Regions from separate parts of the Streptomyces flavofungini genome, predicted to be linked through region 1. Evidence: riboswitches for the same ligand, from Rfam matches in the RefSeq annotation. Region 1 holds a riboswitch; each other region holds the start of a gene.

Region 1 (7,488 bases):
GACGCCGGGCGGGGCTTCGGCGACGTACCGGGCGAGGACCTCGCGCACCGGATCGGACGCGAGGTCCGCGACGAGGCGCGGCAGCAGGCCGGAGGGGACGAAGTGGTCGGCGAGCCCGCACAGGAGCGCGTCGCGGGCGCCCAGCTGCTGGCCGGTCAGGGCCAGGTGGGTGCCGAGCTCGCCGGGGGCGAGGCCGAGCAGGTAGGTGCCGCCGACGTCCGGGACGAAGCCGATGCCCGTCTCCGGCATGGCGATGCGGGAGCGCTCGGTGACGATACGGACGCCGCCGTGCGCGGCGACGCCGACGCCGCCACCCATGACGATGCCGTCCATGACGGCGACGTACGGCTTCGGGTAGCGGGCGATGCGGGCGTTGAGGTGGTACTCGTCGCGCCAGAAGTCCGCGGAGGCGCTGCCGCCGGTGCGGGCGTCGTCGTAGATGGCGCGGATGTCGCCGCCCGCGCAGAGGCCGCGCTCCCCCGCACCGGTGAGCACGACGGTCTCGACGGCCGGGTCGTGCTCCCAGGCGGCGAGGGCCTGATCGATGCGGCGGACCATGGTGTGGGTGAGGGCGTTCAGGGCCCGGGGCCGGTTGAGGACGATGTACGCGGCGCGGCCTTCGGTGCGCAGCAGCACGGGGTCGTCGGCGGGCGCCGGGGCCGCGGCGGCTTCGGCGGGCGTCATCGCAGCGCCCCCGTCAGACCGCGGGCGACGATCAGGCGCATGATCTCGTTGGTTCCTTCCAGGATGCGGTGGACGCGCAGGTCGCGCACGAGCTTCTCGATGCCGTACTCGGTCAGGTAGCCGTAGCCGCCGTGCAATTGCAGGGCGCGGTCGGCGACCGAGTGACCGGTGTCGGTGGCGAACTGCTTCGCCATGGCGCACAGTTGGGGCGCCTGCGGGTCGCCCGCGTCGAGGGCCTGGGCGGCCTGGCGGACCAGGGCGCGGGCCGCCGTCAGCTCGGTCGCCATGTCGGCGAGCTTGAACTGGAGCGCCTGGGAGTCCAGGAGCCGGGCCCCGAACGCCTCGCGGTCGGCGAGGTAGCCGAGGCTGCGGTCGAGGGCGCTGCGGGCGCCGCCGAGGGAGCAGGCGGCGATGCCGAGGCGGCCGCCGTTGAGGCCGTTCATGGCGATGCGGAAGCCGTTGCCCTCGCCGCCGAGCAGCCGGTCGGCGGACAGCCGCACGCCGTCGAGGATCACCTGCCGGGTGGGCTGGGCGTTCCAGCCCATCTTCTGTTCGTTCGGGCCGAAGGACAGGCCTTCGTCGTCCCGCTCGACGACGAACGCGGAGACGCCCCCGGGGCCGCTGTCGCCCGTGCGGGCCATCACGATGTACACCTGCGAGGCGCCGGCTCCGGAGATGAACTGCTTGACGCCGGTCAGGACGTAGGTGTCGCCGTCGCGTTCGGCGCGGGTGCTGAGCGCGGCGGCGTCGGAGCCCGCGCCGGGCTCGGTCAGGCAGTAGCTGCCGAGCCAGTCCATCGACGTCAACGCCCCGAGCCAGCGGGCGCGCTGGGACTCGTCGCCGTACCGGTCGATCATCCAGGCGACCATGTTGTGGATGGAGAGGTAGCCCGCGACGGACGGGCAGCCGGAGGCGAGGGCCTCGAAGACGAGGACGCCGTCGGCGCGGGTGAGCCCGGAGCCGCCCGCGTCCTCGGCGACGTACATCCCGCCGAGGCCGAGGTCGGCGGCCTTGCGCAGCACCTCCACGGGGAAGTGCTTCTCCTGGTCCCAGGCCAGGGCGTGCGGGGCGAGGTGCTCCTGGGCGAAGTCGAGGGTGGTCTCGACGATGGCGAGCTGGTCCTCGGTGAGCAGTGCGCTGGTCATGGCGGTCATCCCATCGTCGGGATGGTGAAGCTCGCGCCTTCCTTGGCCCCGGAGGGCCAGCGCGAGGTGACGGTCTTGGTGCGGGTGTAGAAGCGGATGGAGTCCGGTCCGTGCTGGTTGAGGTCGCCGAAGCCGGAGCGCTTCCAGCCGCCGAAGGTGTGGTACGCGACGGGGACCGGGATGGGCACGTTGACGCCGACCATGCCGGTGTCGACGCGGCGGGTGAAGTCGCGGGCGGTGTCGCCGTCGCGGGTGAAGAGCGCGACGCCGTTGCCGTAGGGGTGCTCGGTGGGCAGCCGCAGAGCTTCCTCGTAGTCGGCGGCGCGGACGACGGACAGGACCGGGCCGAAGATCTCCTCCTGGTAGATCCGCATGTCGGGGGTGACACGGTCGAAGAGCGAGGCACCCGCGAAGAAGCCGCCCTCGTGGCCGGGGAGGGTGAAGTCACGTCCGTCGACGACGAGTTCGGCGCCCTCCTCGACGCCGAGGTCGACGTAGGAGCGCACGCGGTCGAGGGCGTCGCGGCTGACGAGGGGGCCGAAGTCGGCCTCGGGGTCGTCGGAGCGGCCGATCCGCAGCGCGCCGATGCGGTCCTTGAGGCGGGCCACCAGGGCGTCGGCGGTGGCCTCGCCGACCGGAACGGCCACGGAGATCGCCATGCAGCGCTCGCCCGCCGAGCCGTAACCGGCGCCGATCAGCGCGTCCACGGCCTGGTCGAGGTCCGCGTCCGGCATCACGATCATGTGGTTCTTGGCGCCGCCGAAGCACTGGGCGCGCTTGCCGTGGGCGGCGGCGGTGGCGTAGATGTGCGCGGCGATGGGCGTGGAGCCGACGAAGCCGAGCGCCTCGACGCGCGGGTCCTCCAGGAGGGTGTCGACGGATTCCTTGCCGCCGTTGACGACGTTCAGGATGCCCGGCGGCAGGCCCGCCTCCAGGAAGAGCTCGGCGAGCCGCAGCGGCACGGACGGGTCGCGCTCGGAGGGCTTGAGGATGAAGGCGTTGCCGCAGGCGATGGCGGGCGCGGCCTTCCAGAGGGGGATCATCGCGGGGAAGTTGAACGGCGTGATGCCGGCGACGACGCCGATGGGGCGGCGCAGCGAGTGCACGTCGATGCCGGTGCCCGCGTTGTCGGTGAACTCGCCCTTGAGCAGGTGCGGGATGCCCGCCGCGAACTCCACCACCTCCAGGCCGCGCTGGAGGTCGCCGTGCGCGTCGGCCACGGTCTTGCCGTGCTCGGCCGACAACAGCCGGGCCAGCGACTCGCGTTCGCCCTCCACGATCCGCAGGAACCGCAGCAGGACGCGGGCGCGGCGCTGCGGGTTCCACTCGCCCCACTCGCGCTGGGCCTCGGCCGCGTCGGCGATGGCCGCCTCGGTCTCGGCGCGGTTCGCGAGCGGGACGCGGGCCTGTATCTCGCCGGTGTTCGGGTCGTACACGTCGGCGAGCGCGCCCGATGTTCCCGGGATGTGCTTGCCGCCGATGAAGTGGGTCAGTTCACGGACCATGGGGCCTGCTCTTTCGTCAGGTGGGATCCGGGGACGGGCGCGCCCGACCGGCCGTCGGCGCCATGCGCGGGCATGCCGGATCGACGGACGGAAGAAGGGGACGCGAACGGCCGAGGGGCCGTCAGACAGCGGGGGTTGTCGCTCGCATCGGATCACCGGGGTCGTGAGTGCGCACCGGGGCCATGCGTGTCTGCTCCATCCTCGTGGACAACACGGAACACCCCGCGGCCGGTATCCTGACTCCCGGATCGGCGCCCGTTCTCCCGCCTTCCCAACGGACTTCTCCGTCAGTGGCGTTGTTGCACGCGAGAACGCACTCCCCGGTCACAGTGGCGGGACCGCGCCGGATTCACACCGGCTTCCCTGCACCGCGGGCTTGTCCACGAACATATACTTGGACTTCCTAGTAAGTCCACAGCGGACGGGTTCCCACTCGCCGCGGGAACCCCCTGTCCAACTCCTACTGGAGTCCCAGGCCCCCAGTTCGGCGCGCACGACCCCGGCCACGGGGTCGGCGCCGTAGTGGACGCCCGCGAGGTCGGCGGCGCGGTCCAGGACGGGGCGGGTCTCGTCGATCTCGTAGAGGTTGTCGACGCCCTGGAGCGGGTGCGGATGTCGGCGGTGCGCAAGGGGTGCTCCGGGCGGGGCTCGAAGGGCTGCACGGACCGCGAGGCGTGGGGTGTGCGGTGCGGTGGCGCGTGGTGGCGTGAGGTGTGCGGCTGAGGATGGGGGCTGTGGGGGCTGCGGTCCACGGGGTGGCGGGCTGCGGGGACTCTGCTGCTACGCGGGCGGCGCCAGGATCTCCGCGCGCCCGGGGTGGCGCGGGCCCAGGAAGACAGCCGTGCTGTATCCGTTCGGTGCGGGGTGCGTGGCCTGTCGCCAGCCGAGCCGCTCGTAGAAGCGGACGGCGGCCTCCGCCCTGACGGATGTCAGCAGCCAGCAGCGCCCGCCGGGCGCGTCGCGCGTGACCTCTTCGAGGAGCGTACGGCCGAGGCCGCGGCCGTGCGCGCCGGGCGTGACGGCGAGTTCGTCGACCTCCAGGCCGCCGCACAGCCAGGCGGCGGTGCGCTCGGCGCCGAGGGCGGCGCGGACGTGGGGGTAGGAACGCGTGACCGGCAGCGGGGTCTCGGACGTCCAGGCGGTGGCGAAGCCCAGCACGCGGTCGCCCTCGAGGGCCACCGCGCCGACGAAGCCGGGGCGCTCGGTGTCGCCCGCGAGGCGGTCCAGGTAGACGTCGGCCTCCGCGGGGTCGGAGTGCCACGGGGGCTCGGCGAAGGCCTCGGCGTAGACCTGCCGGATGCCGTCGCGGTGGGCGAGCAGACCGGGTCCCGGCAGGCGAAGTATGAGTGCGTCGGTCATCGGGCGGCCCTCGCGCCCTCTCGCGCGGTCCCGCCCGAAGCCTCTTGCGCGGTCTCGCCCGAGGTCAGCACCCATGCCGACGTCGCTCGGCCTCCGTCTCGCACGTGTCCTCGACCCGCCTTCCGTCCGGCTTGCGCCCGCCGTTCGTTCGCACCTGTCGCCCGTGCGCGCATCGGCGCCTACTGCGGATCAATAGTAGTTGCAGACAATGTGCAATAAGGATCGGGCCCGCAGCCGCTCCCCCGTCGCCTCAGCCCCGGGCGTTCCGGTCCAGCGCCCCTTCCACCAGCTCGCGCGCGTACGCCGTCGACAGGCCGTCGGGCCGGAACAGGATGCGGTACATGACCGGCGCGACCACGTGGTCCATGACCGCCTCCCGCGCCGGGAGCCCGTCCTCGCCGCGTCGGCGGGCACGGTCGAGGACGAGGTCGACCTGGGCGGCGGCGTAGGCGGAGCACTGCCCGGCGTTGCCGCCGTCCGGGTCGCCGAGGAGCGCGTCGCGGATGTAGGCGCGGCCCGCGGTGGACGCCATCTCGTCGAGGAACTGCTCGGCCCAGGCCGTGAGGTCGGCCCGCAGGGTGCCGTGGTCCGCGGGCTCCGTGTCGGGCCGCAGCCGCTCGACGGCCACATCCGACAGGAGCTCCTGGAGGTCGCCCCAGCGGCGGTAGATCGTCGACGGGGTGACCCCGGCCCGCGCGGCGACCAGCGGGACGGTGAGCGCCGCGCGACCCCGCTCGGCCTCCAGCTCGCGGACGGCGGCGTGCACGGACGCCTGCACGCGGGCGCTGCGGCCGCCGGGGCGGGCCATGGGCTTGGGACTCATGGCGCCACCTTAACGCTAATTTCTAGCTTCTACGCTGGCGAGCGCGCGGGATCCCCCGGCATCGGCCCGGACCCTCCAGGGGTCGCCGCAGCCACCGGCCCCGCCCCGAGAGCACCCGCGTCCGGTGCGAGCCGCCCCGCGTCCGCCCGCGTGGCCTCGTACGCGCGCCCGACCCGCAGCACCGCCCCCTCCCCCAGCGGCCGGCCGATCAGCTGCATGCCGACGGGCAGGCCGCCCTCGCCCCGCCCGACGGGCACGGACAGCGCCGGTACGCCGGTGATGTTGGCGGGCGCCGACAGCCGGACGTAGCTGTCGGACACGCTCTCCACGCAACCGTCGGCCCACTGCACGGACTGCTGCCCGGCGGGCACGGCGGTCAGCGGCACGGAGGGCGCGACGACGACGTCGACCTCCGCGAGGAGCCGCGCCCAGGCCCGGCGCATCAGGGTGCGGGCGCGCTGGGCGCGCACATAGTCGCCGGCGAGCAGGAGTTCGCCCGCCTCAAGGAGGACGCGCACGTCGGGGGCGTACAGCTCGGGTGTCGCACGGAGCGTCCCCTCGTGGTAAGCGGTGGCCTCGGGGACCATCAGGCCCCACTGGACCGCCTGGACATAGCGGGTCATCGGAATGTCCACGTCGACGAGTTCGGCCCCGAGGTCGCGCAGCCGGTCGACGGCGTCGCGCACGGCGGACTCGACGTCGGGGGCGACGCGGTCGAAGTAGTAGGTGCGCGGGACGCCCACCCGCAGTCCGGTCAAGTCGGCCTCGCCGTACGGGGGATGCGACTCGCGGGGCGCCGGGAGGCCGGCCGGGTCGCGCGGGTCGCGGCCGGTCAGGGCGGCGAGGACGAGGGCCGCGTCGTCGACGGTGCGGGTGAGGGGGCCGACGTGGTCGAGGGACCACGACAGCGAGGTCACGCCGCTCCGGGGCACCAGGCCGTACGTCGGCTTGAGTCCCACGACGCCGTTGAGGGCGGCGGGGACCCGAATCGAGCCGCCGGTGTCGGTGCCGATGGCGAAGGTGGCCGCGCCGGACGCGACGGCGACGGCGGAGCCGCCGCTCGATCCGCCCGCGACGCGGCCCGCGTCCCAGGCGTTGCGGGTCTGCGGGGTCGTCAGGCCGTAGGCGAACTCATGGGTGTGGGTCTTGCCGAGCAGGACGGCGCCCGCGTCCGCCAGGCGGGCCGCGACGGCGCTGTCCTCGTCGGCGACATGACCGGCCCGTACGGCCGAACTCGCGCTCGTGGGCTGCCCCTTGACGTCGATGAGGTCCTTGAGGCCCAGCGGGATGCCGTGCAGCGGGCCCCGGTGGCGCCCCGCGGCGATCTCGGCGGCGGCCTCGGCGGCCACCCGTCGCGCCTCGGCGGCGCGAAGGCTCACGAAGGCGCGCAGTCGGCCCTCGACGGCGTGGGCGCGCTCCAGGACGGACTCGGTGAGCTCGACGGGGGACAGCTCCTTCGCGCGGATCGCCCTAGCCGCGTCGGCGAGGGTCAGCTCAAACGGTCGCATCGGACACCTCCAGGTCCAGCGGGCCCACCAGGTCCAGCGGTTCCACCGGCTCCACGGCGTAGGTGGCGGCGGGCGGCACGTCACCGAAGTCCAGTTCGCGCAGGGTGGCGACGACGGCCTGGATGTGGTTCGCGGTGGCGGTCACGGCGTCCAGGCGGTCGCTCGCCAGGGGGAGCCCGGCGCGGCGGGCCCACTGGGCGGCCTGGTGGGGAGTGAGGCCTTCGGGCCCGGGGGCCTCGGGCGTCGGAGCCTCGGACGTCGGGGCCTCGGGGGTTGTGGCCTCGGGGGGCATGGGTTCCTCCGGGTGTGGGACGGGCGCTTCCGGGCGCCACTAAAGCTAATGGCTTGCGTTAGTGGAACGTAGCGCCTAACGTCCCTTAACGCAAAGGGATTGCTTTTAGTGATTCACCGCCCGCCCGAAAGGCCCCCCGTGCCCTCGCTGCCTCCGTCACCCCCCGCCCGGA
Region 2 (7,488 bases), 6.8 Mb from region 1:
ACGCGCACGGCGGAGGCGGGGGTGTCGAGGCCGACGGCGTTGCCGACCCGGCTGTGCTTGGTCGGGTACGCGGTGAAGACCAGGCCGAGCCGCTTCTCGGCGTTGGGCTTGTGCCGCAGCGCGCCGTGGCGGACGGCGATTCCGGCGACGCGCGCGGCCCGCTCGGGGTCGGCGACGTACACGGGGACGTCGTCGGGGCCCTGCTCCTTGAAGCTGAACGGCACGGTGATGACGCGGCCGTCGAACTCGGGGATCGCCACCTGCATGGCGGCGTCCATGGGGGAGAGGGCGGCGTCGGAGTCCTGCCAGGCGGCGCGCGACGAGGTGAGGCACAGGCCTTGGAGGACGGGGATGTCGAGGTCGGCCAGGGCGCCGATGTCCCAGGCCTCCTCGTCGCCTCCCGCGCTGGCGTCGGAGGCGTGGGTGCCGCCCGCGGCGAGGACGGTGGCGACGAGGACGTCGGCCCGCCCGAGGATCTCGTACAGCCCGGAGTCGGCGCCGCGCAGCGAACCGCAGTACACAGCGAGGGCGTTGGCGCCCTTGGCCTCGATGGCGTCGCACAGCGTGTCCACGAACGCGGTGTTCCCCGACAGCTGGTGCGCGCGGTAGAAGAGCACGCCGACGGTCGGGCGCCCCTCCACGTGCGCGCGCTCCCCGTGCACCCCGTACTCGGGCATCTTCACCGGCTCGGCGAAGCCGTGGCCGGTCAGGAGCACGGTGTCGGACAGGAACCGCTCCAGCTCCACGAAGTTGGCGGGCCCGCCCTCGACGAGATAGCGCAGCGCCTCGGCGACGACGCCGGCGGGCACCGACGACTCGGCCATCAGCTCGGCGTCGGGCACGGACTCGCCGCCGAGCAGCACGGTCGGGATCCCGGCCGCCTTCAGCGCGGCGAGCCCGTCCTCCCAGGCGCGCTTGCCACCGAGGAGGCGTACGACGGCGATGTCCGCGCCGTCGAGGAGCGCGGGCAGTTCCTCGCGCACGTCGACGCGGGTCGGGTTGGCGATGCGGTAGGGCGCGTCGGAGGCGCGGGCGGCGAGCAGGTCCGTGTCGGCGGTGGACAGGAGAAGGACGGTCATGAGGGTGCCCCCGGTGCGATGAAGGGGAGACCGGACGGAGCGCCGGTCTCGATCAGGCGCAGCAGCGCGTCGGTGTCCGCGTGTTCTTCGATGAGGTCGCCGAGGAGGTCGAGCTGTTCCTCGCGCAGGGCGGCGAAGCCGGTGTCGGGCGCGGGCACGAAGCGGCGGCCCGCGGCGCGCGCGACCTCGGTGAGGAAGCGGCGCCGGAACGCGTCGCTCTCCAGCGACCCGTGCCAGTGGGTGCCCCACACGGCCCCCACCCGGCACCCGTCCAGGAAGGGGTCCCCGCCCAGGACTTCGGCGACGCCGTGATGGATCTCGTACCCCTCGACGTGCTCGCCGAGGGCCTCGCCGACGGGCCGGGCCAGGGTCTTCTCGCGCCGGAAGGTGACGCGCACGGGCAGCAGCCCGAGCCCGTCCACGGTCCCGGCCCGCGACTCGACGTCGTCCTGGATCCGCTCGCCGAGCACCTGGAAGCCGCCGCAGATCCCGAGGACGGGCCGCCCCTCGGCGGCCCGCCGCGCGAGCGCGTCCGCGAGCCCGCGCTCGCGCAGCCACTGAAGGGCGCGCACGGTCCCGCGCGTGCCCGGTACGACGACGAGGTCCGCGTCGACGAGCTCCTCGGCCCGGTCCACGAACCGCACCACGACGCCGGGTTCGGCGGCGAGCGCGTCCACGTCGGTGAAGTTGGACATCAGCGGCACCGCGCACACGGCGACGCGCAGCACGTCCTCGCCGACGGGCGCCGCCACGACGGACTCCCGGACGGCCCCGCGCAGCGAGACCCTCAGCCCGTCCTCCTCGTCGATGCCGAGCCCGTGCCGGAACGGCAGTACGCCGAGGGTCGGCCGCCCGGTGAGGTCGCGCAGCATGTCGAGCCCGGGTTCGAGCAGCGACACGTCTCCGCGGAACTTGTTGACGAGGAAGCCCGCGACGAGCTCCTGGTCGGCCGGGCTCAGCAGCGCCACGGTCCCGAAGAACGAGGCGAACACACCCCCGCGGTCGATGTCCCCGACCACCACGACCGGGAAGCGGGCGGCCCGCGCGATCCCCATGTTCACGATGTCGGTGCGCCGGAGGTTGATCTCGGCGGGACTCCCCGCCCCTTCGCAGATCACGGCGTCATACGTGCCCCGAAGCTGCGCCAGGCATCCCACGACGGTGTCGAGCAGTGCCTCCTGCCGGCCCCCGTGATAGCCCCGGGCACTCATCTCGCCCACCGGCTTCCCCATGAGCACGACCTGACTCGACCGGTCGCTCCCCGGCTTCAGCAGCACGGGGTTCATCAGCGCGCTGGGCTCCACCCGCGCGGCCTGCGCCTGCATGGCCTGCGCCCGCCCGATCTCGGCCCCTTCCCGGGTGACGAACGAGTTCAGGGACATGTTCTGCGCCTTGAAAGGCGCGACGGAGACGCCCTTGCGGGCGAGCCACCGGCAGATCCCGGCGGTGACGACACTCTTCCCGGCATCGGAGGTGGTCCCGGCGACAAGCAGCCCACCGCTCATGTCCCACCGCCGATCCGCTGCGACTTCCCCTGCGCTGCCGGGCACCGCTTGGTCGCACGCGCACCCCGGGCAAGGTCGACGGCGACCGCCACACCCAGGGCGAGCCACCCGACCCGCCGGGACAACTTCACAGCCCGCTCGATGTCCCCCACGGCGACGGAGCGCCCCCCGCCGTTGAGAACAGGTCGGTGCTCCACGCGCCCCGCGTAGGCCAGCGTGCCCCCGAGCCGCACCCCCAACGCCCCCGCGAACGAGGCCTCGACGACCCCGGCGTTGGGGCTCGGATGCTTCGAGGCATCGGCATGCCACGCCCGCACCGCCCCCCGAGGAGACCCCCCGGCGACCACGGCGAGCGCAGCGGTGAGCCGAGCCCCCGGCCACCCGGCGACATCGTCGAGCCGGGCGGAGGCCCACCCGTACCGGAGATACCGCGAAGACCGGTGCCCGACCATCGCGTCGAGCGTGTTCACGGCCCGGAACCCCACAAGCCCCGGCACGCCCCCGACGGCCCCCCACACCAACGCCCCCACGACGGCGTCGGAGGTGTTCTCGGCGACGGACTCCACGACGGCACGGGCGATCCCGTCGGCGTCCAGCGCCTCGGGGTCACGCCCGCACAGATGAGGCAGCCGCTCCCGGGCGACCTCCACGTCCCCCGCGGCGAGGGCGCCCCCGATGGCGCGGGCCTCCCGCCCCAGCGAGGTCCCGCCGACGACGGCCCAGGTCGCGGCGGCGGTCAGCCCGACGGAAGCGGCACGCGACCGGCGTGCGGCGAAGGAGGCGAGCGCACCGGCGCCGACGGCACCCCCGGCGCACACCAGGGTGTGCAGCGCGCCCCACCCGCGGTGGTCGCGCCACAGGACCCGCTCGACGGCCCCCGCCGCACGCCCGAACGCGGCGACCGGATGGCCCCGGCGAGGATCGCCGAGCAGCAGGTCACCGAGGAGTCCGGCGGCGGCGCCGTACGCGTAGTCGCGATCGGCACACATGGGAGTCAGCCCGCCGATACGCGGTGCGGGGCTCTCGGCCGCGACGGGGCCCCGGGCGGGGCAGGGGACGGCAACGGGCGGCCGCGCATGGCGATATGTCCTCACTCAGGGTTTCCGCGCCCTGGTTCGACGAGACCGGCGGCGAGAGTTCCTGGCTCCCGGGGATCGTCGGATCACCCGGTGACAGTGGCGGGACCGCGCCGGATTCGCACCGGCTTCCTCTCCTGCCGCCGTAAATGGCTCCGGCAGTCCACCATGGCCCGCGACGCCCGTCAACTCGCTGTTGACCTGCGACGGGAGTGTGTGCGGAGGCCCACATGGACCTGCGGCCAGGGCCGGTTTACGGCTAGGCGGACGCAACCACTCTCCGTAAGCTTGAACATGACAGCAGGAGAGCGACGCGGAACGCGAACCCGGCAGGGCGCGGTCGACTGCCGCCGGGCCCCGGCACCGTCCGACTCTCGTGACGGCAGCAGGCAAGGGGGCGGTGTGGCCGACGAGTACTTACCGGCAGTGCAGTGGTTCAAGAGCAGTTACACCGTGACGGGCGGCGAATGCGTGGAAGTGGCGCACCCGGCCGGTGCGGTGTGGGTCCGTGACTCGAATCACCGCGACGAAGGGCACATGAACGTGACGCCGACGGCGTGGCGCGCGTTTGTCAGGGGGGTGGCCTCGGGGAGAGTCGGGGGGAAGTGAGCTGTCCCAGCGTGCGCACGAAAGGCTGGAGACCATGGGGGTTGAGAGCAGGCAACTGCCGCTGAGCCGGCATGCCGCAGGGCCCGCCCGGCGCTTCGTCTTCGTGCTGTACTGCGCGCTCAGTGGCGCTGTCGCGGTGGCCGCGGGCGCTCTCGCCTCCCTCCTCGTGGAAGGGCTCCACGTCCGGCTCGCGGTCTGGCTGGCGACGGCCGCGGTCGTGGCGGCGGGGGCGGGGGCCGTGTGGGAGTTCACGCCGCTCATCCCGCGCCGGCGCGTGGAGCGGGACCGTCCGCGGACGCTCCGTCAGCCGGAGGGCCGGCGCCGGTCGTAGCAGCCGACTCCTGCCGGCGACCGCGGCGCAGGGTCCGAACGAGCCATCCCACCGCGGCTGTCAGCAGTCCGCAGCCGCCCGCCAGCGCGACGACGAAGTGCCAGGGGTCGATGTCGTGGCGTACGACGACGCCCTGGGCGAGGATCCCGGCCGGCACCAGCGCCACGACGACCACAGCGAGGCACACCGACACGCAACCGGCCTTCGCCAGGAAACTCAGTGTCTGCTGCTCCTGTGTGTGCAGGCTCCGCTGGTGCTCGCTGTGGAGGAGACGGTCCAGTTCGCGGGCGAACGCCGGATCCTTCATCCCCTCTCTGAAGAGGTCGTGGAGCTGGGAGGAGGGGGCGGTGGGTTCGGCGGGGACGGGCTCGCCGCCGTCCAGGGGATCGGCGGCCGGGCCCCCGTCGGGGCCCGTGGCGCCGACGGGGGGAGCGGGGTCGGCGGGGTTCCTGGTGTCTGAGGCCGTCAGGCAGCGCGACAGCCACCGTAATAACGTGACGACCAGCATCGTGCCAGCCCTCCCCTCGTCCCGGAGCGGACGGCTCCGGAATCAGCCTGCGAAGCCTTCCTTGACCTGGTTGATCAGGTCGATCGCGCGGTCGTCGCTGTAGGCGATCTGCCGCAGTTGCTCGAAGCAGTCCTGGAAGTTGGCGACCATCTCGTAGTCGTCCCGGGTGGCGACGACGGACTGGGCGCTCTCCAGGTAGATCAGGTCGTCGTCGTCCTTGAAGCCGAGGAGCACGAACGCGTTCTGCGTGCTCAGCAGCGCCCCCGCCGTGTAGGGCAGGACCTGGAGGGTGGTGCGGGGGTGCTCGGCGACCTCGATGAGCCGCTGCAGTTGCGCGCGCATCACCGCGGGCCCCCCGATCTGCCGGTGCAGCGCCGACTCGTCGACGACGAAGTGGAGGTCGTCGATCCCGCTCTCGTCGAAGACCCGCTCCTGGCGGGCCGTGCGGAACTCCACGAGGCGGCGGCGGGTACCAGGGTCGACGACGTCAGGAGTGGCCAGGGCGTCCGCGTACTCCTCGGTGTGCAGGAGGCCGGGCATGATGATCGGGTGGTACGTGCGCAGTGAGTCCGCGGCGGCCTCGAAGGGGAGGTACTCGGTGAACCGGGGGTTCGCGATGTCCGACCACTGCACCCACCACGACTGGCCCTTCGAGCCGCGGGCGGCGGAGACCAGCTCGGTCACCCTTTCCTCGTCGTCCACGCCGTACTGACGCAGCAGCGCCCGAAGATCTGTCACCGAGACGCTGACAGTGCCCTTTTCGATGCGGTTCAGCTTCGACAAGGACCATTCGAGATCGGCTGCTGCCCCGCCCTGGGTCTGCCCGGCCTCCTCACGGGCCTTGCGCAGGGCGATGCGGAGCTTACGGCGATTCAGGCTCGGGTCTACTTCGCTGGGCATGAGGCTCCTTCACTACGACCAGGAGTCAGCTCGCCATGAAGCCGTGCGAAGGGCAGCGGTGAGAAGGTATGCCTAACGAAGACTGGCCCTCCGCCGTGCAGCGCAGCGCAGCCGCTCTGTCTGACATATGTGCGGCCGACCCTAGCAGACAGCTGCTACCCAGTATGCCATATGTCTAATCGAACTTGAGCGAGTGGGGGCGCGTCCTGATCAGGGAGATACGGTGATGCGCGCTTCCGATCTTCCCTGTCGCGCCGTGGGCCGGGCCCTGGGATGCGAAAGCCCTGGGGGGCGACCGACGCGGTCGTCCCCCAGGGCTTGTGCTGTGGGTCCGGGTCGCACGCCGTCGTGCGGCGACCGGACGTGTCAGGCGACGATCAGCGAGATCCCGTACGCCACCGCGCCCGCGCAGAGCGCGAAGCACGCGTACGCGCCCACGCGCGCGGGGAGCGCGGATGCGGAGCTCCCGTTCGCCTGCGCGGTCCGCGCCTGCTCCTGCTTGGAGAGGCCGACGATGCCGAGGGTGAACAGGCCCACGAGGGCGACGGTCACCACGAGGCTGACTCCGAAGACGGAGCCGAGAGCTGCCCAGTCGATCTTCATGCTGCTTCTTCCTTACACCGTGGCGGGCCGGGCGGAGTCCGCCACGGAGGGGGCGGGTGCGACGCCGTCGGCCGCGGGGGCCGCGGTGCTCGCGGCCACCGGGCCCGCCGGGGGCGGGGTGACGGCGGCGATGGCGGTGGTCACGACGCCCGCGGGCTCGGCGGCGCCGGGGGTGCCGATCTCGTCGGCCGTGACGTTCGTGTGGTCGACCGGCTGGCGGCGCGACAGCGACCAGATGAGGGCGGAGCCGCCGACCAGGAGCGCGGCCGTGGTGGCGATGCCCCAGGTGCCCTGCTTGGTGAGGAGCTCGGCGCCCGCGCCGACCAGACCGGCGGCCGGCAGCGTCAGGCCCCACGCCACGAACATCCGGGTCGCGGTGGACCAGCGGACCACGCCGCCCTTGCGGCCGAGGCCCGCGCCCATCACGGCGCCGGAGCAGACCTGGGTGGTGGAGAGGGAGAAGCCGATGTGCGAGGAGGCGAGGATGGCCGTCGCCGCGGACGTCTGCGCCGCGAAGCCCTGCGGCGGCGCCAGCTCGGTGAGGCCCTTGCCCATGGTGCGGATGATGCGCCAGCCGCCCAGGTACGTACCGAGCGCGATGGCGACACCGGCGGAGACGATGACCCACATCGGGGGGTTCGCGCCCGGGTTGAGCACACCGCCGGTGATCAGGGCCAGCGTGATGATGCCCATCGTCTTCTGGGCGTCGTTCGTGCCGTGGGCGAGCGAGACGAGTCCGGCCGAGGCGATCTGCCCGGCGCGGTAGCCCTTCGAGGTCGCCTTCTCGTCCGTACGGCTGCTGAGCTTGTACGTCAGCCGGGTGGCGAGCGTCGCCGCGATGCCGGCGACGAGCGGGGCGGCGACCGCGGGCAGCAGC
Region 3 (7,488 bases), 5.5 Mb from region 1:
TCCGCTGATGATGCGGACGGGCCTGAACGCGATCGGGGCGCATTCGGAGACGAGCGCGATGATCGGGGACCGCATGGACACGGATGTCCTCGCCGGACTGGAAGCCGGAATGGAGACCTTCCTGGTCCTCACCGGGCTCACGACCCGCGCCGACATCGACCGGCACCCGTTCCGCCCGTCGAACGTGGTCGACTCCATCGCCGACCTCGTCGACCGCGTCTGACCGAGCCCCGTCAGGGGGGCTCCTTTCGGCGCGGACCGGGCAAAGCGCCCCGTCAGGGGCGCGGGGAACTGCGCGACCAGCCACGTCAGAGCCGCAGACGCGGCTGCCGAGCACTGAGCAGACGCGTCTGCGGCTTCTCCCGCGCTGAGCGCGCAGTTCCCCGCGCCCCTGACGGGGCGCACCACCTCGCCCCCGCGCCGCCCCCTGCCCGGACGGGCGTGTCGGGGATGCGCGGGCCCCCGGAGGGCGGGAACCTGCTGGTACAGGAGGTTCACGATGGGTATATGTTCGCTCGCCGTGCGTGGCGTCGGCGCCGCCGTCCTCATCGCCGTAGGGGCGCCCCCGCCAGCGACCGCCCATGACCAGGACGAGGTGAAAGCCCAGGTCACCCCGGCGATCGCCGCCCTGGGCGCCCGGGTGGACGTGCGGGTGAAGGGGTGCGACGGCACCACGGGCGCGGCGGGCTCCGGGGCGTTCACCCGGGACGCCCAGCTGACCGGCCGGGACGGCAAGGGGAACACACTGTCCGGGACGACCCGCATCCGCCAGGGCGTCTCCGGTACGTACGAGATCACCGTCACCTGTGACGGACACCCGCACCAGGGCGTCGGCACGGTCCAGGTCAAGGGCGCGGGGGCGGGTACGGGGCAGGCCCCGACCGCCCCGGTCCGCGCCGGCGGCGGCGGCGCCGCCCCCCTGACCTCGGCCGCCGCCGAGGCCGACGAGGCGGGACCCGGCACCCGGCACGCGGTCGTCGGCCTGGTCCTCGCGGGTGTGGCGGCGATCGCCGTGGCGCTGCGCAGCGTCCGTCGCCGCCGCCCGGAGTGACGCCGTGACGGGCCCGGATCCGGACGCAGGCCCGCACCCGCCCGGGACGAGCCGTCTCGTCATGGGCGTGGCCTGGGCGTTCCTGCTCGTCGGCCTGTGGCTGTGGGGCAACGAGATCACCGATGTGCGCGGCGGCCTCTCCGACCCGACGACGGGCGACGTCGCCGCCGTCGGCCGCCCCGCCGGGGTCGACCTGCCGCCCGCGCACGAGCCGCTCGCCGCGGCCCGCCCGCAGCGCGTCGACGTACCGGGCCTCGGCGTCCGCGCCCCCGTCGTCGCGCGCGGTCTGGACGCGGAGGGCGCCATCGATCCGCCGCCGTTCGCGCAGCCGGGTGTCGTGGGCTGGTACGGGGGCGGGGTGCGGCCCGGCGCGCGCGGCACCTCCCTGTTCGTCGGGCACGTCGACACTGAGTCCAAGCCCGCCGTGTTCTACCACCTCAGCGCCTTGCGCCCCGGCGAGAAGGTGCGCGTGACCAGGGACGACGGTTCGGTCGCCGAGTTCACGGTGGACGACGTGCAGGTCCTCGGCCGCGACGACTTCAGCGCGCGCACGGCCTACGGCCCCCGTGAGGAGGGTCGGGCCGAACTGCGCCTGATCACCTGCGGCGGCACCTTCGACCGCGCGAGCCGCACCTACTCGGCCAACGTGGTCGTGTCCGCCTACCTCACCGGGGCCAAGGGGGCATAGCCGCCGGCCCGCCGGAGCCGCGCGGCCGTGGCCGCTGACCCGCGGGAGCCGCGCGGCCCCAGCCCTAACTCGCCGGCGCCGCCGAGCCGTAGCCCGACGCATCGGCCGTGACCGGCTCCTTCGTCCGCAGGGCGCGCAGCCCGAGGCCGCCGAACACGACCGCGAACACCGCCCACATCAGCACGTGCGACGCCAGGGACAGCATCCTGAAGTCCCACAGCAGGGTCGCGCTGACCGGGACCGGGTCGGGGTTGTCGGGCAGCGCCCACAGGAGCGCGAGGACCGCCACCGCCGTCACGGCAGCCGCGCACTGCCGCACCGGTACGGGGCGCGTGGCGAGGCGCACGTACACCTGCCACACCAGGAACATGCCGAGCACGCCGAGGGCGACCGCGCCGAGCCACATCTCCTGCCGGTCGCCCACGGTGCCCGCGTCCCCGACCCCGGGCGGGGCCGCCGGATAGCGCAGCGCGGGGAACAGCGAGACGGCGCAGAACGCGGCCGCGCAGAACGCGAGGGCGCGCGGCCACGGGTTGCCGCGCGGATCACGCCGGTGCACGAGCGCGTACGCGACGGCGAACAGCACGCCGATCGCGATGCCCGCCACGACCAGGGCGATCACCAGGCCCGCGTGCTGGGTGGAGCGCGAGAACAGCTCCTCGTGGTGCTGGACGGCGCCACCCGCGGGCTCGTGCTCGTGCGAGCGGGCCTCCTCGGCGCGGATCGCCTTGTCCATCAGGGGTTCGGCGAGCAGCAGCGAGAACAGCCCGGCGACCAGGCCGCCGAGCGCTCCGGCGACCATCCCGCGACCGAGCAGCGGCAGCACGGGGGAGCGCCCGGACTCGCGGGACGCGGATGTATCAGTGGTTTCGGGCGACTTGGGGGGTTCGCCGGTGGGGTCGGGGGAAGTGCGGGGAGCGGTGGGAGAGTTCGGGGACTTCGGGGACGTCGGCATGGTGCGCGCGGCCCCGATCAGTGGCAGGGAGCACCGAAGAGGTGCCGGCCGTCGTGAGCGAACTCGTGCAGGTAGTCGCCGGTCGCCGAGATCAGCGAGCCGTTGTCCATGAAGACGGCGTAGAGAGCGATCAGCGCGACGATCGCGGCGGCCGCCGCGATGAGCCAGTCACGGGTCTCGATCGTCGCGGACTGTATCGCCGCGGTGTCGGTGTGTGCCGGGCCGTGGGCAGGCGTAGCAGTGGACATAGGTGCTCTCCTTATGGGGTTTCCACGCCCCATGACAGGAGGACGACGGGTCAGTTCCTGACTTCCGCGCGCGGGTGAGCGGTGACTCGCGCGGGGTAACAGTGGCGGGACCGTCCCGGAGTCGCACCGGGTTCCTGGCAACCGTCGCCTCGATGTATGGACTTGTCGCCCGGAGAGTCCCAGGTGGTCATGGACACTGTCAACCAGCCCGCGCGCCCCTGACATGGGGGCTTGTGCGCACGGCGCGCACCCCGGCGCGCGGTGGGCGCGGGCACAACCCGGCCCGGCCAACGACCCGCTCCCCCCGGAGTCGTCGACCGGGCTGGTCCTCGACCGCGCGCGCTCGAGCTGCGGGAGGAACCCGGCGTCGGCACGGGAGGCCTTGGTTGGTCCCAACGGTTCTGATGGGTCCAGGCGGTGCGAAAAGGCAACTCCGACCGGGGGCTTGGGCCGTTAGGACTGACTCTAGAGCGGAAGGCGGCCCCGGCCTAGAGGGCTTTTGGCGCCAAGTGCTCGGCGAGTTCTGGCGGCTTACGAGCCCTCTCCGCGCAACGTCGCGTCGTCCAGGGCGCCTTCGATCACCATTCCCGCGACGACGTCCAGCACCAGGCGCTCCCGGCGCGCGTGCCGCCGCAGCGCCTCGAAGGCCACGTCCAGACCGGTCCGCCAGCGCTCGGCCAGGATCCCCTTGGCCTGCTCGATGCGGATCCTGCTGGTCAGGGCGACCTGTAGCTGCTGGGAGAGGTCGCGGTACGTGGCGTACGCGCGGTGGTTGCGCAACCCGACCCCGGCGGCGTCGGCGAGCGCCTGCGCGAGCACCAACGCGCTGTCCTCTTCGCCCTCTTGCGGACGGCCGTCGGGCCGGTTCCCGTTCGGCGACCGGGCGGCGAAGACGTTGAGCGCGCCGAGCACCCGCTCGCGGGCCCGCAGCGGCACCGCGAACGTGGCCTCCACGCCCCGCGCGCGGGCCCGCTTCGTGAAGTCCGGCCAGCGGGCGAGCGCGTCGGCGGAGGCGAGCAGGACGGGCGGCACGGGGGTGCCGGTGCCGTACGACTCCAGGCAGGGGCCCTCTGCCGCCTGGGCTTCGAGGAGGTCCCTGGCCAGCTCACCGCCCTTGTCGCTGACGGCGAGGCCGACGGCGCCGCCGCCGTCGGCGTACACCACGCCCACGGCCAGGGCTCCGAGGAGTTCGGCGCAGTGCTGGCTGACGCGGCGCAGGTGGCGCTCCACGTCGAAGTCGTCGGCGGCGGTGTCGGCGGCTTCGATGAGGATCTGTGCCAGCCTGCGCGCTGGGGTGCGGTCCAGCATGAGTCTCCTTCGGGCCCGCCCCCCACGGCCCCTCGCCTACCCAGCTTCGGCGGGCTGTAACAGGTCACCAACAGGTGTGTCGCCGGGCCTGCCGGGCCTCGTGGGCCGCACCCGGTTATGTCAGGATTGAGCACCGGACAGTGCACCCGAGGGGGAGTGGATGTACCGCAAAAACACAGGTCGCGCGCGGGGCTACGCGGCCAGGGGGGTGTCCGTGACGGTGGCGCTCGCGGGGGCCGCGCTGCTGCTTTCCGGGTGTTCGTCGGACGGTGACGGCAAGGAGGAGGAGGGCTCCGGCAACGGCGTCAGCCAACAGCCCAAGGGCAAGGACCCGTTCTGGGTCAACCCCGAGGGGAACGCCGCCAAGCAGGTCGCCGCGTACGAGAAGGACGGCAAGAAGGACGAGGCCGAGCAGATCCGCAAGATCGCCGAGCAGCCCGTCGGCGAGTGGATCGGCCCGGAGAAGCCCGAGGAGGAGGTCCGCGGGTACACGGAGGCCGCCGAGAAGGCCGACCGGGACGCCCTCCTCGTCCTCTACAACATCCCGCACCGCGACTGCGGCCAGTTCTCCAAGGGCGGCGCCGCCGACGGCAACGCCTACCGCGCCTGGATCGACGCCGTGGCCAAGGGCATCGGCGAGCGGCACGCCACGGTCGTCCTGGAGCCGGACGCGGTCCTGCACATGGTCGACAGGTGCACGCCCGAGCAGTTCCACGAGGAGCGCTACGACCTCCTCAAGGGCGCCGTCGCCAAGCTCAAGTCCCTGAAGAACACGAAGGTCTACCTCGACGCGGGCAACGCGGGGTGGTCTCAGCCCGACTCGCTGTACGAGCCCTTGAAGCGCTCCGGCGTCGAGCTGGCCGACGGGTTCTCCGTGAACGTCTCCAACTTCCAGACCACGGAGGCCAGCAAGGCCTACGGCAAGACGCTGTCCTCCAAGGTCGGCGGCAAGCCGTTCATCATCGACACGAGCCGCAATGGGCGCGGGCCCTATACGGGCAAGGGCAAGGACCCTTGGTGCAACCCGCCCGGGCGGGCCCTGGGCGAGGCTCCCACCGTCGACACCGGCGATGACCTCGTCGACGCGTATGTGTGGGTCAAGCGGCCCGGTGAGTCCGACGGGACGTGTCGCGGTGGCCCGCAGGCCGGCCAGTGGTTCCCCGAGTACGCGCTCGCGCTGGCGAAGGCCAGTGAGCAGGGCGCCCCGTAAGGGCGCGGGGAACTGCGCGACCAGCCACAGCGAAAGCCGCAGTCGCGTCTGCCGAGTGACCTGGCAGACGCGACTGCGGCTTTTCTCGCGCTGAGCGCGCAGTTACCCGCGCTTACGGGGCTCGCCTCACGGGACGTGTACCCACTGGGCCTTGCTGGGCGTGCCCTCCTCGTTCGTCACGAAGAGCATGTACCAGCCGGACTCGACCAGGCTGCGGTTCTTCGGGACGGTGACCGTGATCCCCTTCGCGGTCTTCTTCATGTCGAGGGCGATGGACGTCTGGTCGATGTCCGTCACATGGGTCGTGGCGCTGGGCCGGATCAGCCGGGCCTTCTTGATCGACGAGGCGTCGGACGTCGGGAACGTCCCGGACCCGCCGCGCGCGATCTTCTTCGGGCCCGCGCCCAGGGCGGGCCGGGACCCGTGGTACAGGTACGGCGGCGTGTAGATCTCCACGCGCTGCTCGAAGACGCCCGGCTTCGTGTTGCCCTTGTCGGAGTACAGGGAGTCCGAGCCGAAGAACATCACGCGGCCGTCGGGCAGCAGGATCGAGCCCGAGTGGTAGTTGCGGCCCACGAGCGGGTCGGCGACCTTGTCGAAGGTGTTGGACCTCGGGTCGTAGATCCGGGCCTGCTTGATGTTGGAGGCACTGCGGCCGCGGTAGTCCTCGGAGCCGCCGGAGACGAGGACGGAGTCGTCGGGGAGCACGGACGCCTGCGGGTAGCGGGTGCCCTTCTCCAGCTCCGGGCCGTCCCGGAAGCGCGGGGCGTCCTCCCGCAGGTCCACGATCCGGGTCTTCGACGAGGCCTCCTTGGACTCGCCGACGCCACCGCCGCCGACCACCATGTACCGCTGGTCCTGCGCGGGCGGCAGCTCCACCGTGTTGGAGGTCTCCAGGAGGTCCGGGTCGCTCATGCCGGGGATCTTCTTGAACTTGTTCGTCTTCAGGTCCCAGATGCCCGGGTCACGGCCGACGTCGTCGGGGCCGTAACCGGCGTTGGAGCCGGAGTAGAAGAGCTTGCCGTCGGCCATCTGGAAGATCGCCGGATAGGTCGGGAACTGCCGGACGCCCTTGGTGTACGTCCACTTCTTGGTCTTCGGGTCGTACACCTCGTTCTTGCCCGGTACCAGCTGGCCGATCTCGTCGAGGCCGGAGAGGGAGAGCACCTTGCCGTCGGTGAGCGTGGTCAGCGTGGGATACCAGCGGGCCTCGTTCATCGGGTCGACCTTGATGTACTTCTCGGCGATCGGGTCGAACTCGAAGGTGTCCTTAATGCCCTGGAAGTCCTTCTTGTCCAGGGCGAGTTTCTGCGCGATGCCGTACGTGTTGCGGGTGTCGGCGCCGCTGAGGCCCTGCACGCGGTAGTTGTCCTGGGTGCCGGTCTCGTACTTCGCGCCGCTCTGCTGCGCCTCGACGTAGATCCGGCCGAGGCCGGGGTCGTTGCGCAGGAACTTGCCGGTCTGCTTGTCGAAGACCTTCTTCGCGCGCTCGACGACGACCGGGTCCTTCGACACGAACGTCTTGCCGTTCTTCTTGCCGGTGAACTTGGTGCCCGCGGGCAGCGTGATCGGCTTGTCCGGGTTCTCGTTGTGCACGATCATCAGGCCGCCGGCCTTGGTGACGTCGCCCTTGAGCTTCTCGTAGCGCTTGGTGCCGCCCGCGATCAGCAGCTTGCCGTCGGCGAGCTGGGTGTGGCCGGTGCAGAACAGGTCGACGGGCGTCGGGATCTTCTTGATGGTGTTCTTGACCGGGTCCCAGAGACGGGTGTCGAACTTCTTGTCGTCGAAGTTCTTCTGGTTGTTGCCGGACCCGGCCACCATCAGGATCTTGCCGGTGTGCAGGAGCGACGCGTGGATCGTGTTCTGCCGGTACTCCTCCGGGAAGTCGATCACCTTCCAGTGGCCGTTGTCGGCCTTGTACTCCGGCTGGTTGATCTTGTAGTTGTGGTACTTCTCGGAGCCCACGCGCCACAGCCAGGGGCCGTTCATTCCGGCCAGGGCCAGTACCACCGCCGTACCTATCGCGAT
Region 4 (7,488 bases), 8.6 Mb from region 1:
CAACCGGGGTGCGTGACGTACGAGCCCGCCTTCGCGATCGACACCGAATGGACGCTGCTCGCCGCCCTCTCCCGGCTGGGCCGCGCCGACGGCAGCTCCTCCTACCTGCGCCTGTCGACCCGCCCCGTGGACCAGTCCCTCGCCGCCGTCCCGGCCGATGGGGCCGCCCGGGCGCAGCGCCGCCGGCAGGCCGTGGCGGGCGCCTACGCGCTGAGGCGGCGCTCCGGTGCGCGGGTGACCGTCGCGGCCATGGGGGCCGTGGTCCCGGAGGCGCTGGCCGCGGCCGACCGCCTGGAGACGGAGGGCCTGCCCGTCGACGTCATCTGCGTGACCAGCCCCGACCTGCTGTACCGCGCCCTGCGCGCTCGGCAGGGCCACGAGCACGCCGAATCCTGGATCCTGGACCAGGTGTTCCCCGCGGACCGCGCCACGCCCCTGGTGACGGTTCTCGACGGTCACCCGCACACGCTGTCGTTCCTGGCCACGGTCAACAAGGTCGCGACGAGTGCCCTCGGCGTCACGCGGTTCGGCCAGTCCGGCTCACTCACCGACGTCTACCGCCACCACGGGATCGACGCCGACAGCATCGTGTCCGCCGCCCTCGACCTCACCACCTGAACCGGTCCGTCGCCCCGGGGCGCGCTGGTCAGTCCGCTCCTCGGTCCACCGGCTTCCCGGCGGCTCCCCCGGGGTCGCTATGGTGCCGGTCGGCCAGGGCGCTGATCCCCGCCGCGGCGGCGGTGGCCAGGTCGCTGACCATCGCGTCGTCGACGGGCAGGTTCAGGACGTACAGGGCGGACGCCAGGGAGCCGAGCAGCAGCAGGTGGGCCATCGCGGGGTCGACGGGCCCGGCCAGCTCGCCGCGGGCCACGGCCTGGTCGACGATGTCGGCGAAGGCGGCCTGTTCGGCGGCCAGGAAGGTGTCCTGGAACCGGGTGTCCAGTTCGGGGTTGACGGCGATCTCGCTGATCAGGGCCGGTGCCAGCTGTCGGGCCGCCGGGGTGGCCATGCGGACGTGGAACGCGCGGACCAACGCCAGCAGGTCCCCGTGCAAGGAGCCGGTGCGCACCGGTGGAGGCAGCTGCTGCTCGTGCACGGTGGCGACGAACGCCATCTCGGCCTTGGAGGCGTACCGGCGGTAGATCGCCGCCTTGCCCACCCCGGCGCGCGCCGCGACCTGGTCGACGGTCAGGGCCAGGTAGCCGACTTCGTCGATCAACTCACGCGTGGTCTGCAGGATCTTGTGATCCACGCGACTGTCCCGGGGGCGTCCACCCCGTTGCTTTCCCGCTGTCATGGCCCGATTATACGGAACGAGAGTATCGAAACGGCAGTATCGGAACTGTGGTTGCACCGACCCGCGCCACGCAGCGGCAACCGCGGTGGAGCCGCACCACGCGGCTTCGCGACGAGACGGGAGAACTCGGATGATCAAGTGGGCAGGCTGGATCATCACGTTCTGCGGAACGGCACACACGCTCGGCGCCCTGACGGTCGAGAAGGCCGCACGCCACGCCGGGACCTGGTTCAGCGGCGGACTGTGGGACGAGGACCTGGCCGACATGAGCCCGGCGGGCAGCGCGTACTGGCTGAGCCTGGACAGCTTCGGCATACCGCTCCTCCTCATCGGAGTGACGGTGCTGTGGCTGGACCGGCGCGGCATCACCCCGCCGACGTTCCTCGCCTGGACGCTGGGGGCCTGGACTCTCGTCGACGCCGTGATCCTCCCGTTCACGCCCTGGCCGCTCTTCGTGCTCGCCTGCGCCCTGCTGCTGATCGGGGCCCGCCGCGCCCGCCGCGACGACCCCACGCCCCGGACCGGGCTCCACGAGACGTACGGAACTCCCCAGCAGTGAGCGGGACGTCACTCGGCCTGCGCGTGCCCGGGCCGGGCGGGGGAGGGGCGGCCGCGTCCGGGGCGACCCGATCCGGCGACGACGCGTGCCTGGCGCGCACGTTGCCGCAGCTCCGTGGTGAGGGCAAGGCCGGCGTACGGAGGGTCGGCGGCCCGCGGGCTCTCCCGGGGGTCGGCCGGGGCGGCGCGGTCGAGAGCCTCGGCCAGGTCGTCCAGGAACACGCCCATGTCGAGGAGCGTGTCACGCAGCATCCGCATCCTCGTGGTCTGGCTGCCGAGTTGTCTGCGGGTGGCGAGCAGGCTCTCGAGTTCCTTCTCGGACACGGCGATCATGGGTTGGCCGTCCACGACGACCCGCCGCGGTGTGCTGCGCACCGATCCCCCCTTCATGCCTTGGTCGTGTCAGTGCTGTCCGACGGGCCGGGGCGCTCCTCGCGCCCCGGCCCTCCAGGTGTTCGGCTCAGGACTTGGGCAGTTCGCCCCGGACCGTGCGGGCCGCCGCGACCAGGTTCTCCAGGGAGGCGCGGGTCTCGGGCCAGCCGCGGGTCTTCAGGCCGCAGTCGGGGTTGACCCAGAGGCGTTCGGCGGGGATGGCCTCAAGTCCCTTGCGCAGCAGGGCCGCGGCCTCGTCCGTGCTCGGCACGCGCGGGGAGTGGATGTCGTAGACGCCGGGGCCCGCCTCCCGCGGGTAGCCGTGCTCGGCGAGTTCGCGGGCGACCTGCATGTGGGAGCGGGCGGCCTCCAGGCTGATGACGTCGGCGTCGAGGTCGTCGATGGCCTGGACGATGTCGCCGAACTCCGCGTAGCACATGTGCGTGTGGATCTGGGTGTCCGGCCGTACGCCGCTGGTGGTGAGCCGGAAGGACTCCGTCGCCCACGCCAGATAGGCCGGTCGGTCGGCGGCGCGCAGCGGCAGGGTCTCGCGCAGCGCGGGCTCGTCGACCTGGATCACCGAAGTCCCGGCGGCCTCCAGGTCGTTGACCTCGTCGCGCAGGGCGAGGGCCACCTGGCGGGCGGTGTCGCGAAGCGGCTGGTCGTCGCGGACGAAGGACCAGGCGAGCATCGTGACGGGGCCCGTGAGCATGCCCTTGACCGGGCGCTCGGTCAGGGAGTTGGCGTACGAGGTCCAGCGCACCGTCATCGGCTCGGGCCGGGAGATGTCGCCGGCCAGGACCGGCGGGCGCACATAGCGGGTGCCGTAGGACTGGACCCAGCCGTGCTGGGTGGCGAGGTAGCCGGTGAGCTGCTCGGCGAAGTACTGCACCATGTCGTTGCGTTCGGGCTCGCCGTGCACCAGGACGTCGATGCCGGTCTTCTCCTGGAAGGAGATGACCTCGCGGATCTCGTTCTCGATGCGCTGCTCGTACCCGGCGGTGTCGATGCGCCCGGCGCGCAGGTCGGCGCGGGCGGTGCGCAGCTCGGCTGTCTGCGGGAACGACCCGATGGTGGTCGTGGGAAGCAGGGGAAGGCCGAGGTGGGCGCGCTGGGCGGTCGCCCGGGTCGCGTACGGCGCGGAGCGGCGGCCGTCGGTGTCGGTGACGGCCGCGGCCCTGGCTCGGACGCCCGGGTCGTGGGTGATCGCGGAACCGGCGCGGGAGGCCAGGTCGGCGCGGTTGGCAGCGAGTTCGGCGGCGATGGTGTCGGTGCCCTGGGCGATGCCCTTGGCCAGGGTGACGATCTCCGTCGTCTTCTGCTGGGCGAACGCGAGCCAGCGCAGGATCTGTGGGTCGATGTCCCGCTCGGCCGCGGCGTCGATCGGCACGTGCAGCAGCGAGCAGGAGGCGGCGACGTCGACCCGGTCGGCGAGGCCCAGCAGGGTGCCGAGCGTGGCGAGGGACTTCTCCAGGTCGTTGATCCAGATGTTGCGGCCGTTGACGACACCGGCGACGAGACGCTTGCCGGGCAGTCCGCCCACCGCGGCGAGCGCGTCGAGGTTGGCGGCGGCCGCGTCGGTGAAGTCCAGGGCGAGGCCGTCGACCGGGGCCTTGGCCAGGACCGGCAGGGCGTCGCCGAGCCGGTCGAAGTAGGAGGCGACGAGGAGCTTCGGCCGGTCGGGGAGGGCCCCGAGGTCGCGGTAGGCGCGCGCGGCGGCGTTGAGGTCGGCCGGGGTGCGGTCCTGGACCAGGGCGGGCTCGTCGAGCTGCACCCACGCGGCGCCGGCCGCGCGCAGGTCGGCGAGGACCTCGGCGTACACGGGAAGCAGCCGGTCCAGGAGCGTCAGCGGCTCGAAGTCCGCGGCGACGCCCGGGGCGGGCTTGGCGAGCAGCAGGTAGGTGACCGGGCCGACGAGGACGGGCCGGGCGGCGAGCCCGAGGGCAAGGGCCTCCTTCAGCTCGGCGACCTGCTTGGTGGAGTCGGCCGTGAACACCGTGTCCGGACCCAACTCGGGCACGAGGTAGTGGTAGTTGGTGTCGAACCACTTGGTCATTTCCAGCGGCGCCACGTCCTGGGTGCCGCGGGCCATCGCGAAGTAGCCGTCGAGGGCGTCGGTGTCGACGGCGGAGCGGTGCCGCGGGGGGACGGCGCCGACCATGACACTGGTGTCCAGGACGTGGTCGTAGTACGAGAAGTCGCCGGTCGGCACCTCGTGGACACCGGCCGCCGCCAGGCGCTGCCAGGTGGAGCGGCGCAGTTCTTGCGCGGTCTGCCGGAGGGCGTCGGCGGTGACGCGGCCCTTCCAGTAGCCCTCGATGGCCTTCTTCAGTTCGCGGTTCTGGCCCTGGCGGGGGTAGCCGTACACGGTGGCCCGTGCTGCCGCGGCTGCGGACTTGGTGGTCACGGAGATCTCCTTCGCGAGATGAATCCCTGAGATCCCGGCGACGGGACGAGAGCGCGAAGGCAACGACGAACCGGACGGCCACGACCACGCGCGGCAAAGGCACGGTCGCTGGTCGCTCTGTCCGGTATGTACGCCGACCCGCCCTCGAGGTCACCGAGATATCCGCACCCGAATGGTTCGCGTGCGGACAGCGGGCAGGTCTTCGGACTCGCGGGCACGTCTCGTCGTACGAGACACCTAGTGGCCGTCGCTTCCCGGAGCCGTACGTCGGATCCAGTGCGTATGACGGCGGTCGTTCCCGCTCACCGCTGCGGGGCAGTCCCGGATTCCCACCGGGTTCCCTCTTACGACGCGCCTGCCTGGCGGGCAGGGCGAACCAGCTGCACGCGCCAGGTTAGAGGGTGTACGCCCTTCTGGGCAGCGGTGTTCACATTCCGGAACGTGAGATGAGACACGGGTGGGAGCCGTTTGGCTGTGCGCGCGAGGGGGGCGGGGGACAACCGACCGGTTGTTCCCCGCCCCCCTCGCACCTGCGGCCGGGCTCTCGGCCCGGCCGCGCGCCCTAGTGGAACTGCTCTTCCTCGGTGGAGCCGGACAGCGCGGTGGTGGAGGACGCCGGGTTGACGGCCGTGGACACGAGGTCGAAGTAGCCGGTGCCGACCTCGCGCTGGTGCTTGACGGCGGTGAAGCCGTGCTCCTGCGCGGCGAACTCCTTCTCCTGCAGGTCCACGTACGCGGTCATGCCGTGCTCGGCGTAGCCGCGGGCGAGGTCGAACATGCCGTGGTTGAGGGAGTGGAATCCGGCCAGGGTGATGAACTGGAACTTGTAGCCCATGGCGCCCAGTTCGCGCTGGAACTTGGCGATCTGGTCGTCGTCGAGCGCGGCCTTCCAGTTGAAGGACGGCGAGCAGTTGTAGGCCAGCATCTGGTCGGGGTGCTCGGCGTGGATGGCCTCGGCGAACTCGCGGGCCTGGGCGAGGTCGGGGGTGCCGGTCTCGACCCAGATGAGGTCGGCGTACGGGGCGTAGGCGAGGCCGCGGGCGATCACGGGGGCCATGCCGTTCTGGACGCGGTAGAAGCCCTCGGCCGTGCGCTCACCGGTGACGAACTCGGCGTCGCGCTCGTCGACGTCGCTGGTGAGGAGGTTGGCGGCGAGCGCGTCGGTGCGGGCGACGATCAGGGTCGGCACATCGGCGATGTCGGCCGCGAGGCGGGCCGCGTTGAGGGTGCGCACGTGCTGCGCGGTGGGGACGAGGACCTTGCCGCCGAGGTGCCCGCACTTCTTCTCCGAGGCGAGCTGGTCCTCGTAGTGGATGCCGGCCGCGCCCGCCGCGATCATCGCCTTGGTCAGCTCGAAGGCGTTCAACGGGCCGCCGAACCCGGCCTCGGCATCGGCCACGATCGGGGCCAGCCAGTCCACGGCGGAGTCGCCCTCGCTGGTGGCGATCTGGTCGGCGCGCAGCAGCGCGTTGTTGATCCGGCGGACCACCTGCGGCACGGAGTTGGCCGGGTAGAGCGACTGGTCGGGGTAGGTGTGCCCGGCCTGGTTGGCGTCGGCGGCCACCTGCCAGCCGGACAGGTAGATCGCCTGCAGCCCCGCCTTGACCTGCTGCACGGCCTGGCCGCCGGTCAGCGCGCCGAGGGCGTGGACGTAGTCGAGTTCGTGCAGTTGGCGCCACAGCCGTTCGGCGCCGCGCCGGGCCAGGGTGTGCTCCTCACGGACGCTGCCGGAGAGCCGCACGACGTCCGCGGCGCTGTAGGTGCGCTCGATCCCCTGCCACCGCGGGTCGGTCGCCCACCGCCGCGCCAGTTCCTCGGCCGTCGCCGTCGTCGTCCCTGCCTGTGCCATGACCGTCTCCCGGAGATTCGTGAACTGTGCGAACATCTGGCACTGAGTGCCTGGATAATCTGGGGTGCGGCCCACCGGGTCCGTGTGTGGACAGGTGAGCAATGCTGCCGAGTCGGGCGGAAGGGCCGGGATCTCCGACGTCAGGGCATGAGTTCGCGCCCCGGTTCCGCTCCGCCCGACGGAGTCCGGCGGGCCGCGGTTCGACTGTGACATCGGCACTCAGTGCCAGCAAGCGAGGAGAGATGCCAACTTCTGCGAATCTTCCGCGGTGGTTTTGCCAACTCTGTTAAGGCCAGCGGGCGGGGCTGCGTGACTACGATCGCGGGCATGCCCGACGGCAGGGGGCCCACGAACGGCCGAAGGGACGGCCGTGGGGGACCGGTTCGGTGGTCGTGGATGCCCGAGGGGGCGGGAGTCACGGATGCCCGTGGGGACGGGAGTCAGGGATGTGTGAGTCGGACGGGAGCCACGAGTGAGCAAGACGTACGCGGGAGCGCGGCTGCGGCGGCTGCGCGAGGAGCGCCGGATGAGCCAGGCCGACCTGGCCAGGACCCTCGCCATCTCGCCGAGCTATCTGAACCAGATGGAGCACGACTCCCGCCCGCTCACCGTGCCCGTACTGCTGCGCCTGACCGAGGCGTTCGGCGTCGACCCGGGCTTCTTCTCCGAGCGCGACACCAGCAGGCTGGTCGCCGACCTGCGGGACGCCCTCACCGGTGAGGTCTCCACGGGCCAGGTGTCCGCGACCGACCTCTGCGACCTCGCCTCCCGCATGCCCGCCGTGGCCACGCTCCTGGTGGACCTCGGCCGCCGCAACCAGCGCCTCACCGAGCAACTCGCCGAAGCGGCGGAGGGGCGGGGACCGGGACCGGTGGTGCAGCCGCGCTCCGCCCACGAGGAGATCCGGGAGTTCTTCTACCGGCGCCAGAACTACCTGCACGACATCGACCTCGCCGCCGAACAGTTCGCCGCGGAGATAGGCATCCGTCCCGGCGAGGTCGTCCG

Evidence for each region. A riboswitch is a leader RNA that binds a small molecule or an ion and turns the genes downstream of it on or off. The one in region 1 is predicted to bind cobalamin.
Region 2: it holds a riboswitch for cobalamin, as region 1 does, so the genes downstream of both, QUY26_RS31130 (cobalamin biosynthesis protein) here and QUY26_RS01955 (CoA-acylating methylmalonate-semialdehyde dehydrogenase) in region 1, are expected to answer to the same signal.
Region 3: it holds a riboswitch for cobalamin, as region 1 does, so the genes downstream of both, QUY26_RS25100 (CbtB domain-containing protein) here and QUY26_RS01955 (CoA-acylating methylmalonate-semialdehyde dehydrogenase) in region 1, are expected to answer to the same signal.
Region 4: it holds a riboswitch for cobalamin, as region 1 does, so the genes downstream of both, metE (5-methyltetrahydropteroyltriglutamate--homocysteine S-methyltransferase) here and QUY26_RS01955 (CoA-acylating methylmalonate-semialdehyde dehydrogenase) in region 1, are expected to answer to the same signal.

What each region holds. Positions count from the first base shown of each region.
Region 1 is NZ_CP128846.1:441,540-449,027, forward strand. Features, by position in the region: gene QUY26_RS01945 (enoyl-CoA hydratase/isomerase family protein) at 1-684, opposite strand, end outside; gene QUY26_RS01950 (acyl-CoA dehydrogenase family protein) at 681-1,829, opposite strand; gene QUY26_RS01955 (CoA-acylating methylmalonate-semialdehyde dehydrogenase) at 1,835-3,334, opposite strand; cobalamin riboswitch at 3,544-3,722, opposite strand; gene QUY26_RS01960 (hypothetical protein) at 3,857-4,057, shown strand; gene QUY26_RS01965 (GNAT family N-acetyltransferase) at 4,115-4,693, opposite strand; gene QUY26_RS01970 (TetR/AcrR family transcriptional regulator) at 4,944-5,516, opposite strand; gene QUY26_RS01975 (amidase) at 5,546-7,024, opposite strand; gene QUY26_RS01980 (hypothetical protein) at 7,011-7,316, opposite strand.
Region 2 is NZ_CP128846.1:7,267,919-7,275,406, forward strand. Features, by position in the region: gene cobN (cobaltochelatase subunit CobN) at 1-1,079, opposite strand, end outside; gene QUY26_RS31125 (cobyric acid synthase) at 1,076-2,584, opposite strand; gene QUY26_RS31130 (cobalamin biosynthesis protein) at 2,581-3,573, opposite strand; cobalamin riboswitch at 3,697-3,846, opposite strand; gene QUY26_RS31135 (DUF397 domain-containing protein) at 4,063-4,269, shown strand; gene QUY26_RS31140 (hypothetical protein) at 4,527-5,108, opposite strand; gene QUY26_RS31145 (helix-turn-helix domain-containing protein) at 5,151-6,008, opposite strand; gene QUY26_RS31150 (hypothetical protein) at 6,375-6,611, opposite strand; gene QUY26_RS31155 (inorganic phosphate transporter) at 6,624-7,488, opposite strand, start outside.
Region 3 is NZ_CP128846.1:5,909,632-5,917,119, forward strand. Features, by position in the region: gene QUY26_RS25080 (HAD-IIA family hydrolase) at 1-223, shown strand, start outside; gene QUY26_RS25085 (hypothetical protein) at 500-1,051, shown strand; gene QUY26_RS25090 (class F sortase) at 1,113-1,739, shown strand; gene QUY26_RS25095 (CbtA family protein) at 1,804-2,694, opposite strand; gene QUY26_RS25100 (CbtB domain-containing protein) at 2,712-2,942, opposite strand; cobalamin riboswitch at 2,974-3,123, opposite strand; gene QUY26_RS25105 (GAF and ANTAR domain-containing protein) at 3,474-4,250, opposite strand; gene QUY26_RS25110 (glycoside hydrolase family 6 protein) at 4,411-5,460, shown strand; gene QUY26_RS25115 (kelch motif-containing protein) at 5,587-7,488, opposite strand, start outside.
Region 4 is NZ_CP128846.1:9,002,370-9,009,857, forward strand. Features, by position in the region: gene QUY26_RS39010 (transketolase-like TK C-terminal-containing protein) at 1-618, shown strand, start outside; gene QUY26_RS39015 (TetR/AcrR family transcriptional regulator) at 647-1,252, opposite strand; gene QUY26_RS39020 (DUF6463 family protein) at 1,428-1,856, shown strand; gene QUY26_RS39025 (hypothetical protein) at 1,865-2,230, opposite strand; gene metE (5-methyltetrahydropteroyltriglutamate--homocysteine S-methyltransferase) at 2,316-4,634, opposite strand; cobalamin riboswitch at 4,811-5,030, opposite strand; gene aceA (isocitrate lyase) at 5,197-6,483, opposite strand; gene QUY26_RS39040 (short-chain fatty acyl-CoA regulator family protein) at 6,956-7,488, shown strand, end outside.